DNA from 3 places in the Micromonospora musae genome. Region 2 is predicted to be linked to each of the others. Evidence: riboswitches for the same ligand, from Rfam matches in the RefSeq annotation. Region 2 holds a riboswitch; each other region holds the start of a gene.

What was found. A riboswitch is a leader RNA that binds a small molecule or an ion and turns the genes downstream of it on or off. The one in region 2 is predicted to bind cobalamin.
Region 1: another riboswitch for cobalamin. It lies ahead of D7147_RS05995 (acyl-CoA thioesterase); the one in region 2 lies ahead of D7147_RS03445 (ABC transporter substrate-binding protein).
Region 3: another riboswitch for cobalamin. It lies ahead of cobN (cobaltochelatase subunit CobN); the one in region 2 lies ahead of D7147_RS03445 (ABC transporter substrate-binding protein).

Annotation. Positions count from the first base shown of each region.
Region 1 is NZ_RAZS01000002.1:332,340-336,977, forward strand. Features, by position in the region: gene D7147_RS05985 (NAD-dependent epimerase/dehydratase family protein) at 1-794, shown strand, start outside; gene D7147_RS05990 (LysE family translocator) at 894-1,520, opposite strand; gene D7147_RS05995 (acyl-CoA thioesterase) at 1,524-2,036, opposite strand; cobalamin riboswitch at 2,162-2,377, opposite strand; gene D7147_RS06000 (ATP-binding protein) at 3,093-4,638, opposite strand, start outside.
Region 2 is NZ_RAZS01000001.1:733,307-737,944, reverse strand. Features, by position in the region: gene D7147_RS03450 (M14 family zinc carboxypeptidase) at 193-2,067, shown strand; cobalamin riboswitch at 2,209-2,347, shown strand; gene D7147_RS03445 (ABC transporter substrate-binding protein) at 2,429-3,367, shown strand; gene D7147_RS03440 (FecCD family ABC transporter permease) at 3,420-4,496, shown strand; gene D7147_RS03435 (ABC transporter ATP-binding protein) at 4,538-4,638, shown strand, end outside.
Region 3 is NZ_RAZS01000011.1:33,806-38,443, forward strand. Features, by position in the region: gene D7147_RS25640 (hypothetical protein) at 1-37, opposite strand, end outside; gene D7147_RS25645 (hypothetical protein) at 143-478, shown strand; gene D7147_RS25650 (MBL fold metallo-hydrolase) at 507-1,241, opposite strand; cobalamin riboswitch at 1,509-1,681, shown strand; gene cobN (cobaltochelatase subunit CobN) at 1,998-4,638, shown strand, end outside.

The DNA of each region.
Region 1 (4,638 bases), on a different contig from region 2:
CGACCGGCGTCATCGGCCGCCGACTCGCGCCCCTGCTGACCGCCCAGGGGCACCAGGTCGTCGGCCTGGCCCGCAACGGACCGCTCGCCGTCGACGTCTTCGACCGGGACGCGGTGGCCGCCGCCGTGCGCGACGTCCGGCCCGACGCGGTGCTGCACCAGCTCACCAGCCTGAGCACCGGTGACCGCGCCGCCAACGCGCGGCTGCGCCGGGTCGGCACCCGCAACCTCGTCGACGCGGCGCTCGCCGCCGGGGTACGCCGGATCGTGGCCCAGAGCATCACCTGGGCGTACGAGCCGGGCGCCGAGCCCGCGACGGAGGAGACCCCTTTCGACCTGCACGCCGTCGAGCCAAGGCAGCACACCGTGGCCGCTGTCGCCGCGCTCGAATCCGCCGTGCAGGAGGCGCCCGAGTGGGTCGTGCTGCGGTACGGCACGCTCTACGGCCCGGACACCTGGTACGCCCGCGACGGCCTGATGGCCCGGTTCGCCGCCGCGGGCCAGCTCCCCGCGGACGCCGACGTCGCCAGCCTGCTGCACGTCGACGACGCCGTGGCCGCCGCGGCGGCGGCCCTGGAGTGGCCCACCGGCACGGTCAACGTCTGCGACGACGAGCCCGCCGCCGGCAACGTCTGGGTGCCCGCGTTCTGCGCGGCCGCCGGGGTTCCCGCGCCCGCGCCGACCGAGGGCGAACGGAACGGCTGGGCCCGGGGAGCGAACAACCACTACGCCCGCAAGCACCTCGGCTGGGTCCCGGAGCACCCCTCCTGGCGAACGGGGTTCAGCACCCTGTGAGCCGTCCACCCCGCCACGGCACCGGCCGCCCGGCCCACGGCCCGGCCGCCCCCGCGCGGCTCCGCCGTGCGGAACCGCCCCCGGTGCCGGGCGGGCGCCCTACGAACTCGTCGCCAGGCGGAGCCCGAGGGCGACGAAGGCGACCGCGCAGATCCGGTTGATCCGCCGGGCCCAGCGGCCGTCGGCCAGCCGGCCCGCGAGCCGCCCCGCACCCACGCCGAGAGCGATGTCGACGGTGAGCTGCACCGCGACGAAGAGCGCGCCGAGCAGCACCAGCTGGGCGGTGACGTCGCCGGAGGCCGGCGAGACGAACTGCGGCAGGAACGCCACGCTGAACAGGATCATCTTCGGATTGAGCAGATTGGTCACCAGTCCACGCAGGAACGCCCGGCCGGGCCGGGCGTCCGCTCCGTCGGTGGCGATGGCGGGTCCGCCGGCGCTGCGCAGCGCCCGCACCCCGAGCAGGACCAGGTACGCGGCGCCGGCCCAGCGGATCACGGTGAAGAGCACTGGCGAGGCGGAGATCGCCGCCGCGAGGCCGCACACCACCGCCGTGACGTGCACCGCCTCACCGGCGGCGACACCGAGCGCCGCCACCACCCCCGCACGGGCGCCGTAGCGGGCCGCGTTGGCGAGGACGAACATCATGTCCGGGCCGGGGGTGAGCATGAGGACCACGATCGCGGCGAGGTAACCGGCGAGGGCGGCCGCGGAGAGACCGAGCACGTCTCAGCCCTCCTCGGCGTCACCGAGCAGGGCGCGCCGCAGCGCCAGCCGGTGCTCGCGGCGGATCTCCGCCTCGCGGTAGCGACGCCGGTCCTCGTCGGTGTGCGGCAGCAGCGGCGGCACCCGACGCGGCTGGCCCGCGTCGTCCACGGCGACCATGACCAGGTGCGCGGTCGCCACGTCGACCGGCGGCACGGCCCGGTCCCACCGGTCCGCGGTGACCCGGACCGCCAGCTCCATCGAGCTGCGTCCGGCCCAGGTGATCCGGGCGTCGACGTGCACGACGTCGCCGACGCGGACCGCGCGCAGGAACGCGGTCTCGTCGATGGCCGCGGTGACAGCCGGCCCGTCGGAGTGCCGGGCGGCGACGACCCCGGCGACCGAGTCGATGAGGTTGAGGATCCGGCCACCGTGGACCGTACCCATCAGATTGGTGTGGTGCTGGTCCATGATCTGCGACAGCGTCAGGTGGGACGCCGACGGCGGCCGGCCGGCGAGGGTGATGGTGTCGTGCACAGTGTGGTTCGTCCGTCCTCGGGAAGCACACCACCGACCCCGGTGAGCGCACGTCGAGGACGCGCCGACGGCTGCGGCGCCTCACCCGCCCGACCCGCCCGCGAGGTCGACGGCAGCGCACACACCTCGTGTGCGCAGCGCGGGCAGGTCTTCGGACTCGCGGGCGTGACCGGTGCTCACCGGTCTTCTACTGGCCGTCGCTTCCCAGGCAGGTAGCCCAGTGCCGATGACGGCGGTCGTTCCCACTCACCGCTGCGGGGCAGTCCCGGATTTCCACCGGATTCCCTCTTACGACGTACGGCCGGATCACGACCGGACGAACCAGCGCCACCCGGCAGCCTACCGCGCGTCGATCGACCACCGGGCAGGGCGGACGTCGGCTGTGAGCTATCCCCGGCCGGGCGGGGGCGGTTCATCCTGCCGGGCCGGTGGGCTGCTACCACGGCCGTCGTGGGGTGTTCAACGTCGGCGGCCCGGCCACGATTCTGGCCCGAGGATGCCACCGGTCACACCCCGAGAGCGAACCAAACCGCCCAGCCGGGGGCGGCGCACCCCAGCCCGCGCCGCCGATGAACCGGACATCGTTCGTCAATCACCCCGGCCGCGACCGGTGATCGACTCGGGTTCCTTGAAGTCGGCCATTCACGCGGCCGGGACACCCCGACGTCAAGGAAACCGAGTCGATCTTCGACGCGCAGGGGGCGATGAGCGCGATGTGTCCGGTTTGCGAGGCCGGGAGAGGCAGCGGGCAGTGCCCAACGACCGGGCTCTGCCCCGGGGGTGTCGGCCCGATCCGCGTGAAGGTCCATTCGAGGGGCCGCGCGGGGCCGCAAACCGGGACACCGCGCGCCAATCACCCCGATCACCAGTAGCCCGGGGGCGATCAGGGCGATGTGTCCCGAATGGGGTACCGGCGGGGCGGCGGGGCCGGTGACCACCGCGGGTGGGCGCGGTGCCGGGGGCGCTGCCGGGCGACGCGGTCGGGAGGGAGCTCCACCCCGCGTCGCCCGAACCGGTGAGCCGTGCGCCGGTTCCGCAGCGGCCCGCCGTTCGCCGTCAGGTCATCGCGATGTGTCCGTCGGGCGCCTGGCGCGGCCGCTGGACCGGTCGGCGCAGGTGCGCCTCGATCGCCTCGATGATGCGTGGACGCAGGTCGGCGGTGCGGATCACCGCGTCGACCGAGCCGACCTCGACGGCCCGCTGGACGCTGTGCACCCGGTCGAACTCCGCCGCCACCTCGCCGAGCTTCTCCGCGCGGACCGACGAGCGCAACTCGCCGAGCTCGGCGGTCAACGTGGCGCGGTCGGTGCCGGCGGCCGCCGCCACGCGGGCCTCCAGCTCCCGCACCCGCGGGTCCGCCGCGGTACGGGCGTCCACCTCGCCGGTGAAGACCACCGCTGCGGCCGGGGCCCCGCCGAGCACCGAGGCGAACGAGCCCTCCAGCGCCAGCACGGTCATGTTGGGGTTCAGCGCCTTGGAGAAGACGACGAACGCTCCGCCGTGGTACCGCGAGATCACGCAGAAGACGATGGGCCCGCGGAAGTTCACGATCGCCCGGCCGATCTCGGCGCCGTACTCCAGCTGCAGCTCGCGCAGCGACTCGGGCGAGCCGTCGAAGCCCGAGAGGTTGGCGAGCACCACCAGCGGCCGGTTGCCGCTGGCCGCGTTGATCGCCCGCGCGGCCTTCTTCGACGAGCGGGGGAACAACGTGCCGGCGGTGTAGGTGTCCGGGCCGTCGGTGGGCGGGAAGCCACGCCGCGGCACCGACCGGGACTCGATGCCGAGCAGGCACACCGGAACCCCACCGAGGTGTACGTCCTGCACCACAGCGGTCTCGGCGTCGGCCATGCCCGCCCAGCGCTCCAGCACCGCGTGGTCCTGGTCGGAGAGGGCGCGCATCACCGTCCGGATGTCGAACGGCTTCTTGCGGTCCGGGTTGGCCGTGGCGGAGAAGATCTCGCCGACCGTGCTGAAGTCACTGCCGGCCACCACGTGCGGGAAGTCGGAGACGTCGCGGTCCACCGGGTCGGTGCTGCCCGCCCGCCGCGGCGCGCCCTCACCCGGCGCCACGTACGTGTGCTCGTAGTGCGCCATCAGCACGTCACGCGCCCCGGCCAGGTCCGGCGCCCAGTACTGCGCCTGCCCGTTCGGGCCCATCACCCGGTCGTAGCCGCCGATACCGAAGTTGTCCTCGGCGGACACCCCGCCGGAGAAGTCGAGCGCTTGCTTACCGGTGAGCACCATCGCCGAGTCCGGGGTCATCACCAGGATGCCCTTGGTGTGCATGAGCATCGTCGCCTCGGCGTTCCAGTACGGCTGGGCGCCGACGTTGATGCCGGCGACCACGATGTTGATCTCGCCACCGCCCTGGGTGAACTCGACGATCCGCTTCAGCGCCGCGGCCACCCAGTCCATGTTCTCGGTGCCGGACGTCATGGAGATCCGCGCGCCGGCGGAGAGCGCGTACCACTCCACGGGCACCCGCATCCGCTCGGCCAGGTCCAGCGCGGCGATCACGCGACGGCACTCCGGCTCCGACAACGCGCCCAGCGCCTTCGTCGGGTCACCGAGCAGCACCACCCGGGTGACGCCCTCGGGGTGC
Region 2 (4,638 bases):
GTCGGGCATCGTCGCCGGTCAGTGTCCCGCTTGCAGGGAAGTTTCGCCATATCTGGATGGATGGAAAATCATTGCCGGGATGATGATCCGCTTGGCATGGAAGAGGCAGTGATTCATATTGATATGACCATGTGACGGGTGGTGGAGTGTGCTCCACCGAGCGGGATCTCCCGCCCTCCGAGGAGGTTGTCCATGGCCTTCCGTACCTCCCTCCCCCTCCGTCGCGCCCTGGCGCTCGCCGTCGCCTCCGGCCTGGCGTTCGTCACCGTCACCACCGGCCCGGCCGCCGCCCGACCGGGCACCGGACCCGGCGGATCGGCCGCCGCCGAGTACCGGGTGCTCGGCCCCCGTACGCTCGCCGACCGCAACGCGGTGGCCCGCACCGGCGCGGCGATCGACTACAGCGAGCACGGCGTGCTGCACGTCTCGGCCACGCCGGCCGAGGCCGCGGCGATCGGCCGCCTCGGCTTCCGGCTGGAAGCGGTCCCCGCACCACCGTCCACCCCGCACACCCACGGCGACGTCGGCACCCTCGCCTTCCCGCCCGCCGACTCGAACTACCACGACTACGCCGAGCTGACCGCGGTGGTGAACCAGGTCGTGGCGAGCCACCCGACGATCGCCCGCAAGCTCAGCATCGGCAGCTCCTACGAGGGCCGCGACCTGATGGCCGTGAAGATCTCCGACAACGTCGCCACCGACGAGAACGAGCCGGAGCTCCTCTTCAACGCCCAGCAGCACGCCCGCGAGCACCTGACCGTGGAGATGGCGATCTACCTGCTGAACCTCTTCACCGACGGGTACGGCAGCGACTCCCGGATCACCAACCTCGTCAACGGGCGGGAGATCTGGATCGTGCCGACGGTCAACCCGGACGGCAGCGAGTACGACATCGCCACCGGGTCCTACCGGTCCTGGCGGAAGAACCGGCAGCCGAACAGCGGCTCGTCGGCGATCGGCACCGACCTGAACCGGAACTGGTCCTACCAGTGGGGCTGCTGCGGCGGCTCGTCGGGCTCGACCTCGTCGGAGACCTACCGGGGCCCGTCGGCGTTCTCCGCGCCGGAGACCCAGGCGCTGCGGAACTTCGTCAACAGCCGGGTGGTCGGCGGTGTGCAGCAGATCAAGGCCAACATCGACTTCCACACCTACTCGCAGCTCGTGCTCTGGCCGTTCGGCTACACGACCGCCAACACGCCCAGCGGGATGACGGCCGACCAGTACAACACCTTCGCCACCATCGGCCAGCAGATGGCCGCCACCAACGGCTACACGCCGGAGCAGTCCAGCGACCTCTACATCGCCGACGGCACCAGCATCGACTGGATGTGGGCGGCGCACGGCATCTGGGCCTACACCTTCGAGATGTACCCGGGCTCGGCCGGTGGCGGCGGCTTCTACCCGCCCGACGAGGTGATCCCGGCGCAGACCTCCCGCAACCGGGAGGCGGTGCTGATGCTCAGCGAGTACGCCGACTGCCCGTACCGGGCGATCGGCAAGCAGACCCAGTACTGCGGTGGCGGTGGCGGCACCACTGTCTGGTCGGACACCTTCGAGACCGCCACCGGCTGGACGGTGAACCCGAACGGCACGGACACCGCGACCCTCGGGGCCTGGGAGCGGGGCGCCGCCCAGGCGACCACGTCCAGCGGCGCCAAGCAGCTCACCCCGTACGCGGGCGGCAACGACCTGGTCACCGGCCGGCTGGCCGGCGCCGGGGCCGGTGACTACGACCTCGACGGCGGGGTGACCAGCGCCCAGTCGCCGGCGGTGACGCTGCCCGCCGGCGGCACACTCACCCTCTCGCTCGCCTGGTACCTGGCGCACGGCTCGAACTCCTCGTCGGCCGACTACCTCCGGGTCAGCGTGGTGCACGGCGGCGGCACCACCACCCTGCTGAACCAGGCCGGGGCGGCGACCAACCGCAACGGCTCCTGGGCGGTGGCGAACCTGAACCTCACCCCGTACGCGGGCCAGAGCGTACGGATCCTGGTCCAGGCGGCGGACGCCTCGGGCGCGAGCCTGGTCGAGGCGGCTGTGGACAACGTCACCATCACCGCCTCCTGAATCGGTGGGGCCCCGTCCCGCCCCCGACGGGGCCCCACCCTGCCCGCCACGGATCGGGGCATATCGGTAACCACCGCCCGATCGACCCGGACCCCGACCGGTCGGGTGATCGGCCACGCTGGATGGGTTCGTTCATCGATCGGGCCCGCTCGACCCGTGCGCTACCGTCTTACCGACCGTTCCACAGCGAAGCCGGTGAGAACCCGGTGCTGTCCCGCAACTGTGATACCCCGCCACGGCGGGGACGAGCCAGGTCGCCTGCGGACCGGTCGCGACCCGCGCTCTCGAGGAAGGGCGCTCGCGGACGGGCGCTCGGCCCCTGTCGGCGAAGCACCACGCTCCTCGACCGACAGGAGGACCGATGTCCAGACGTACCCCTCGGCTGCTCGCCGCGACCCTCGCGGTCGCCGCGCTCGCCCTCGGCGCCTGCGCCGAGAAGGCCGACGACGCCCCCGGCGCCGGCAGCAGCAGCCAGTCGGCCGCCGCCTTCCCGGCCACGGTCGGCAACATCACCCTCGACGAGCGTCCCGAGAAGATCGTCTCGCTCTCGCCGAGCGTGACCGAGATGCTCTTCGCCATCGGCGCCGGTCCGCAGGTGACCGCGGTCGACGACAACTCGGACTACCCGGCCGGGGTGCCGAAGAGCGACCTCTCCGGCTTCCAGCCGAACGCGGAGGCGATCGCCGGCCGCAACCCCGACCTGGTGGTGATCTCCGACGACCGCAACAAGATCGTCGACCAGCTCGGCAAGCTCAAGATCCCGGTGCTGGTGACCCCGTCGGCGACCACTCTGGACGACACCTACCAGCAGATCACCGACCTGGGCACGCTCACCGGGCACCCCACCGAGGCGGCCGACCTGACCCGCCGGATGCGGGACGACATCGCCACGCTGGTGAAGGACCTGCCGCAGCGGTCGGAGAAGCTCACCCTCTACCACGAGCTGGGCACCGAGCTCTACAGCGCGACCAGCAAGACCTTCATCGGTTCGCTCTACGCGATGGCCGGTCTGGAGAACATCGCCGACCCCGCCGACGCCGACAACAAGAACGGCGGGTACCCGCAGCTCTCCCAGGAGATCATCGTCAAGGCGGACCCGGACTTCATCTTCCTCGCCGACACGAAGTGCTGCCAGCAGAGCGCCGACACGGTCAAGGCGCGCGCCGGCTGGTCCGGGCTCACCGCCGTGAAGAACAACCAGGTGGTCGCCCTGGACGACAGCGTCGCCTCCCGCTGGGGGCCGCGGGTCGTCGACCTGCTGCGGGCGATCGTCGACGCGGTCGCCAAGGTGCCCGCGTGACCGAGGGTCGACCGTGACCAGGGTCGCACCCGTGGCCCGCGATTCGTCGCCCATCCGGCCGGCCGAGACGCCAACCCCGTCCCGGCCGGCCGGCCTGCGACCGCGCTGGCTCGCCGCCGGGCTCGTCGCGGTCCTCGTCGCGCTGGTCGCCGGAGTGTCGCTCGGCCCGGTCACCATCCCACCGGGCAGCGTCGCCGCCGAACTGCTCAACCTGCTGCCCGGGGTGCACCTGGAGAGCGGGCTCAACGAGCGGGAGATCGCCATCGTCACCGAGCTGCGGCTGCCCCGGGTGGTGCTCGGCCTGCTCGTCGGCGGGATGCTCGCCCTCGCCGGCGGCTGCTACCAGGGCGTGTTCCGCAACCCGCTGGCCGACCCGTACCTGCTCGGCGTGGCCGCCGGGGCCGGCCTGGCGGTGACCGCGGTGATCGCCCTCGGCGGCGCCGGCTCGGAGGGCGCGCTCACCGGCCTGCCGCTGACCATCCCGCTCGCCGCGTTCGTCGGCTCGCTGGGAGCGGTGGCGCTGACCTACCTGCTCGGTGCGGCGGGCGGCCGCAGCCGCTCCCCGGCGATGCTGATCCTGGCCGGGGTGGCGGTCTCCGCGTTCCTCTCCGCCGGGCAGACCTACCTGCTCCAGCGCAACGCCGACAGCATCCAGGCGGTCTACTCCTGGCTGCTCGGTCGGCTCGCCACCGCCGGCTGGCACGACGTCCTGCTGGTCCTGCCGTACGCCGTGCTCACCGCCGTCGTGGTGCTGCTGCACGGCCGCGAGCTGGACGTCCTGTCGGTCGGTGACGACGAGGCGAGCAGCCTCGGCCTGCACCCGCAGCGCTCCCGCTACCTGCTGATCGCCGCAGCCTCGCTCGGCACCGCGGCGGCGGTCTCCGCGACCGGCCTGATCGGCTTCGTCGGCATCATCGTGCCGCACACCATCCGACTGCTCGCCGGGTCGAGCTACCGGGTGATCCTGCCGCTCTCGCTGCTCTTCGGCGCCGCGTTCCTGGCGCTCACCGACGTGGCGGCGCGCACCGTCGCCGCTCCCGCCGAGATCCCGATCGGCGTGGTCACCGCCCTGCTCGGTGGCCCGTTCTTCGTCCTGATCCTGCGCACCGCCCGACGGGTGCTGACGTGAGCGCCGCACCCGCGGTCGAGGTGCGTGACCTGCACGTCACCATGGACCGCACGCCGATCCTCGCCGGCATCGACCTGACCGTCGCCGTCGGCGAGTGGGTCACGGTGATCGGCCCGAACGGCGCCGGCAAGTCGACCCTGTT
Region 3 (4,638 bases), on a different contig from region 2:
CGTTGTTCCGCGCGGCCGACGCGCGCTCCCCGGACACCGCCCGACCCTAGCCCGTCGGTCCAGCGTGCTCCCATCGGGCTCGCAGGATATTGCCAGGTGACGGTGGTGAACTGGACGGAACGCGCACGGAGAGGAGCCGGGCATGGGCTGGTTCAACCGGCGGTCCCGATCCGCCGACGGGACCCCGACGAAGCTGGACCGGGAGGCGACCCGGGACGACCTCGCCGCGCTGGAGGCCTTCGTCACCAGCCGCCGGGGCGTCGAGTTCTACCTGGAGCCGGAGACCACCGCGACCGACACCACTGTGGTGGCGATCGCTTACGACGGGGAGTGGATCCGCCGCCGCACCGGTTCGCCCCGCGCCGCGGCGACCATCGCACGGCGGCACGCCGTTCCGCTCTACGAGGCCGGCCGCACCGGCTACCCGGAGCGGATGCGCGCCTGGAACCGGGCCCACCCCGAGCGTCGGGCCCGCTGACGCGCGAGCAGGCGCGCGTCGACGTCCCTCAGCCGGCCTCGGCCCGGGCCTGCGCGCGGGTCATCGGCGCGGAGTGGCTGGCGACGTACCAGTCGTAGTCGTCGTCGAGCAGCCGGCGGACCAGCCCGAGGTCGGGGCCGTCGTCCGGCTCGCGAAGGTGCGCCGGGGGCGGGTAGAAGGAGTCGCCGAGCAGCATGACGCCCGAGTCCGGCACCAGCACCACCGTCGAGTCCGGCGCGTGCCGGCCGCCGACATGGCGCAGCAGCACTCCGACCGGCAGCTCGTCGGCGTCGGTGAAGGTACGGGTCGGCGGCAACACCGCGAAGTCGTCCCACGAGTCCACCGCGAACGCGCGCGCCCGGAAACTCGGCGCGAGCCGAGGGTTCGCGCGGACCTGTTCGCGCAGGTAGCGGTGGCTCCACGGCCGGGCCGCCTCGGCCCGCAGCAGCTCCTGGCCGGTCACCTGCCCGACGATCTCCACGCCGGGCCAGGCGCAAGCGCCCCACACGTGGTCCCAGTGGTGATGCGTGTAGACGAGCCAGCGCGGTTCCGGCAGCCCCGCCGCGTGCAGCGCGGCCCGGATCTCCCGGGCGTGCGCCGGGCTCTGCCCCGCGTCGATGATCACACTGCCGCGCTCGTCGGCCACCACGGCGACGCCGGCCTGGACGGCCGCCGGGTCGGGATCGCCGGGGCAGAGCCAGACCCGTCCGGCGAGCTGATGGAACTGCATGCCGATGATGGCGACCTCCCCGGGATCGACCACGGACGCTCGCCGAGGCCCGGTCGATAGTAGTGTTTGGGGCTCGTCATCCGTGTGCCGGCCAGCGGTTCAGCGCGATCGCGGGCGCCGGACGCCGGCCGTGGGCGTCGGCCGGGCAGGCCGGCGAGCGTAGCGCCGGGCGCGCCGATCGGATGGCCGCCGCGCACCAGGTCGGCGGGGCCCCGGACGATGCCCGGAATCGATCTGACTCGATGACATCGACGCTGATCAGCCGCCCGGGGCGGCGTTGACCGGCCGGGACGGGTGTGGCAGCATTCGCGGCCTGACGGCAGTGAAGGAAGCCGGTGCGATTCCGGCGCGGTCCCGCCACTGTCATCGGGGAGTGAGCCCTCCTTGCGAGTCACGACCGCGTGCGGTTGGAAGGCCGGGGGTGAGCGTCGATCCGGGAGCCAGGATACTTCGGCCGTCGGGATGTGACCCCAGGGCGTGGAGACCCGAGGAGGACCCGATGACGCACCGCGTCCACCGTGCCGGCGGCGATCGCCGTGACCGGCCCAATACCATCGGCGCGCCCGCGCCGCAGCGCGCCCGCCGCGCCACCCGACCCCGTACTGCCGCGCCGACCGGCCACACCGGAGCGCCGCCGGGCGGGCTCGACCCCGCCGGCTGACCCGTACGCCGACCGCCGCGCCAACCGCCGGCTCCGGCCGGCCGACCGCGCCCGCTGAACCCCGCGCCATCCACCCCTCAGCCCGACCGCCCCGACGGCGAGCCGGGCGTCACTCTCCGGAGCCATCCGTGCGTACCCTGCTGCTGTCCACCTCCGACACCGATCTGCTCGCCGCCCGGGCCAGCGGCGCGGACTACCGGCTGGCCAATCCGGTCCGCGTCGACGCCGAGGCCGTACCCGCGCTGCTCGACGGCGTGGACGTCGCCGTCGTACGGCTGCTCGGTGGCCGGCCGGCGTGGCCGGACGGACTGGCCGCGGTGCTCGCCTCCGGCGTGCCGACGGTCGTGCTCAGCGGCGAGTCGGCGCCCGACGCGGAGCTGATGGCTGCCTCCACGCTGCCCGCCGGGGTGGTCACGCAGGCCCTGGCGTACCTGGTCGAGGGGGGTCCGGAGAACCTCGCCCAGCTGACCCGGTTCCTCTCCGACACGGTGCTGCTCACCGGCGAGGGCTTCGCGCCGCCGGCGCCCACCCCCGCGTACGGCGTCCACGGTGACCGGGCGACCGATCCGGGGCGGCCGACCGTCGGCATCGTCTTCTACCGGGCGCACGCGCTCGCCGGCAACACCGCCTTCGTGGACACGCTCGCCAACGCGGTGGAGGCGGCCGGGGGCAACGCCCTGCCCGTCTACTGCGGATCGCTGCGCGGGCTGACCGCGGGCGCCGGTCCGCTGGAGCTGCTCGCCCGCTGCGACACGCTGCTGGTGACCGTGCTGGCGGCCGGCGGCGCGGTTGCCGCGGACGCCTCCGCGGGCGGCGACGAGGACACCTGGGACGTGGGGGCGCTCGCCGCGCTCGACGTGCCGGTGGTCCAGGCGCTGCTGCTGACCAGCACCCGCGAGCAGTGGGCCGACTCCGACGCCGGCCTCACCCCGCTGGACGCCGCCATGCAGGTGGCCGTCCCGGAGTTCGACGGCCGGATCATCACCGTGCCCTTCTCGTTCAAGAAGATCGACGCCGACGGTCTCTCCGTCTACGCCGCCGACCCGGAGCGCGCCGCCCGGGTTGCCGGCATCGCGGTGCGGCAGGCCCGGCTGCGTGGGCTCCCCAACGCCGACAAGCGCCTCGCGATCGTGCTCAGCTCGTACCCGACGAAGCACTCCCGGGTCGGCAACGCCGTCGGCCTGGACACCCCCGCCTCGGCGGTGCGGCTCTTCGCCGCGCTGGCCGAGGCCGGGTACGACCTCGGCTCCACGCCGCCGCCCGACGACGGGGACGCCCTGATCCACGCCCTGATCGCCGCCGGTGGTCACGACGTCGAGTGGCTCACCCCCGAGCAGCTCACCGCCGCCGAGGCCCGGGTGCCAGGCGAGGTCTATCGACGTTGGTTCGACGAGGTGCCGGCCGCGCTGCGCGAGCGGATGCGCGCGCACTGGGGCGAGCCGCCCGGTGAGCTGTACACCGACGGCGGTGACGTCGTGCTGGCCGGGCTGCGCTTCGGCAACGTGGCGCTGCTCATCCAGCCGCCGCGCGGCTTCGGCGAGAACCCCATCGCCATCTACCACGACCCGGACCTGCCGCCCAGCCACCACTACCTGGCCGCGTACCGGTGGCTCGCCGCCCGGCCCGAGGACGGCGGCTTCGGCGCCGACGCGGTGGTGCACCTCGGCAAGCACGGCACCCTCGAATGGCTGCCCGGCAAGGGCCTCGGGCTCGCCGCCGACTGCGCCCCCGACGCCGTCCTCGGCGACCTGCCGCTGGTCTACCCGTTCATCGTCAACGACCCCGGGGAGGGCACGCAGGCCAAGCGCCGCGCCCACGCGGTCGTCGTCGACCACCTGGTGCCGCCGATGGCGCGCGCCGAGACGTACGGCGACCTGGCGAAGCTGGAGCAGCTGCTCGACGAGTACGCGACAGTGCAGGCCCTCGACCCGGCGAAGGTGCCGACCGTGCAGGCGCAGATCTGGGCGCTGGTGCGCTCCGCCGAGCTGCACCACGACCTGCACACCGAACAGATGCCCGACGCCGAGGACTTCGACGACTTCGTGCTCCACCTCGACGGGTACCTCTGCGAGGTCAAGGACGTGCAGATCCGCGACGGCCTGCACGTGCTGGCCGCCGCGCCGGTCGGCGACGCCCGCGTCAACCTGGTCCTCGCCGTGCTGCGCGCCCCGCAGGTGTGGGGCGGCAGCCGGGCCCTGCCGGGGCTGCGGCAGGTGCTGGCCGCCGCGCACGGGCTGGACGAGGCGACGTTGCTCGCCGCGCCGGGCGAGCGGCTCGCCGTTCCGGCCGAGCTGACCGAGGTCGTGGACGGGCCGGCGGTCACCGCCGCCGACGCGGTCGACCTCATCGAGGCCCTCGCGCGCCGGCTCGTCGTCGGCATGGAGACGCTCGGCTGGGACGCCGGGAAGGTCGACGCGGTGGTCGCCGAGGTCACCGGCCGGGAGCTGCCGGACGCGTCCGCGCTGCTGCGCTTCGCCGCCACCGAGCTGGTGCCCCGTCTCGACCGGACCACCGACGAGCTGGCGCACACCCTGGCCGCTCTGGACGGTCGGTTCGTGCCGCCCGGGCCGTCCGGCTCGCCGACCCGGGGGCTGGTCAACGTGCTGCCCACCGGCCGCAACTTCTACTCCGTCGACCCGAAGGCCATCCCCAGCCGCAACGCCTGGGACGTCGGGACGGCGCTCGCGGAGTCCCTGCTGGCGCGCCACCTCGCCGACACCGGCGAGTATCCGCGCTCGGTCGGGCTCACCGTCTGGGGCACCAGCGCCA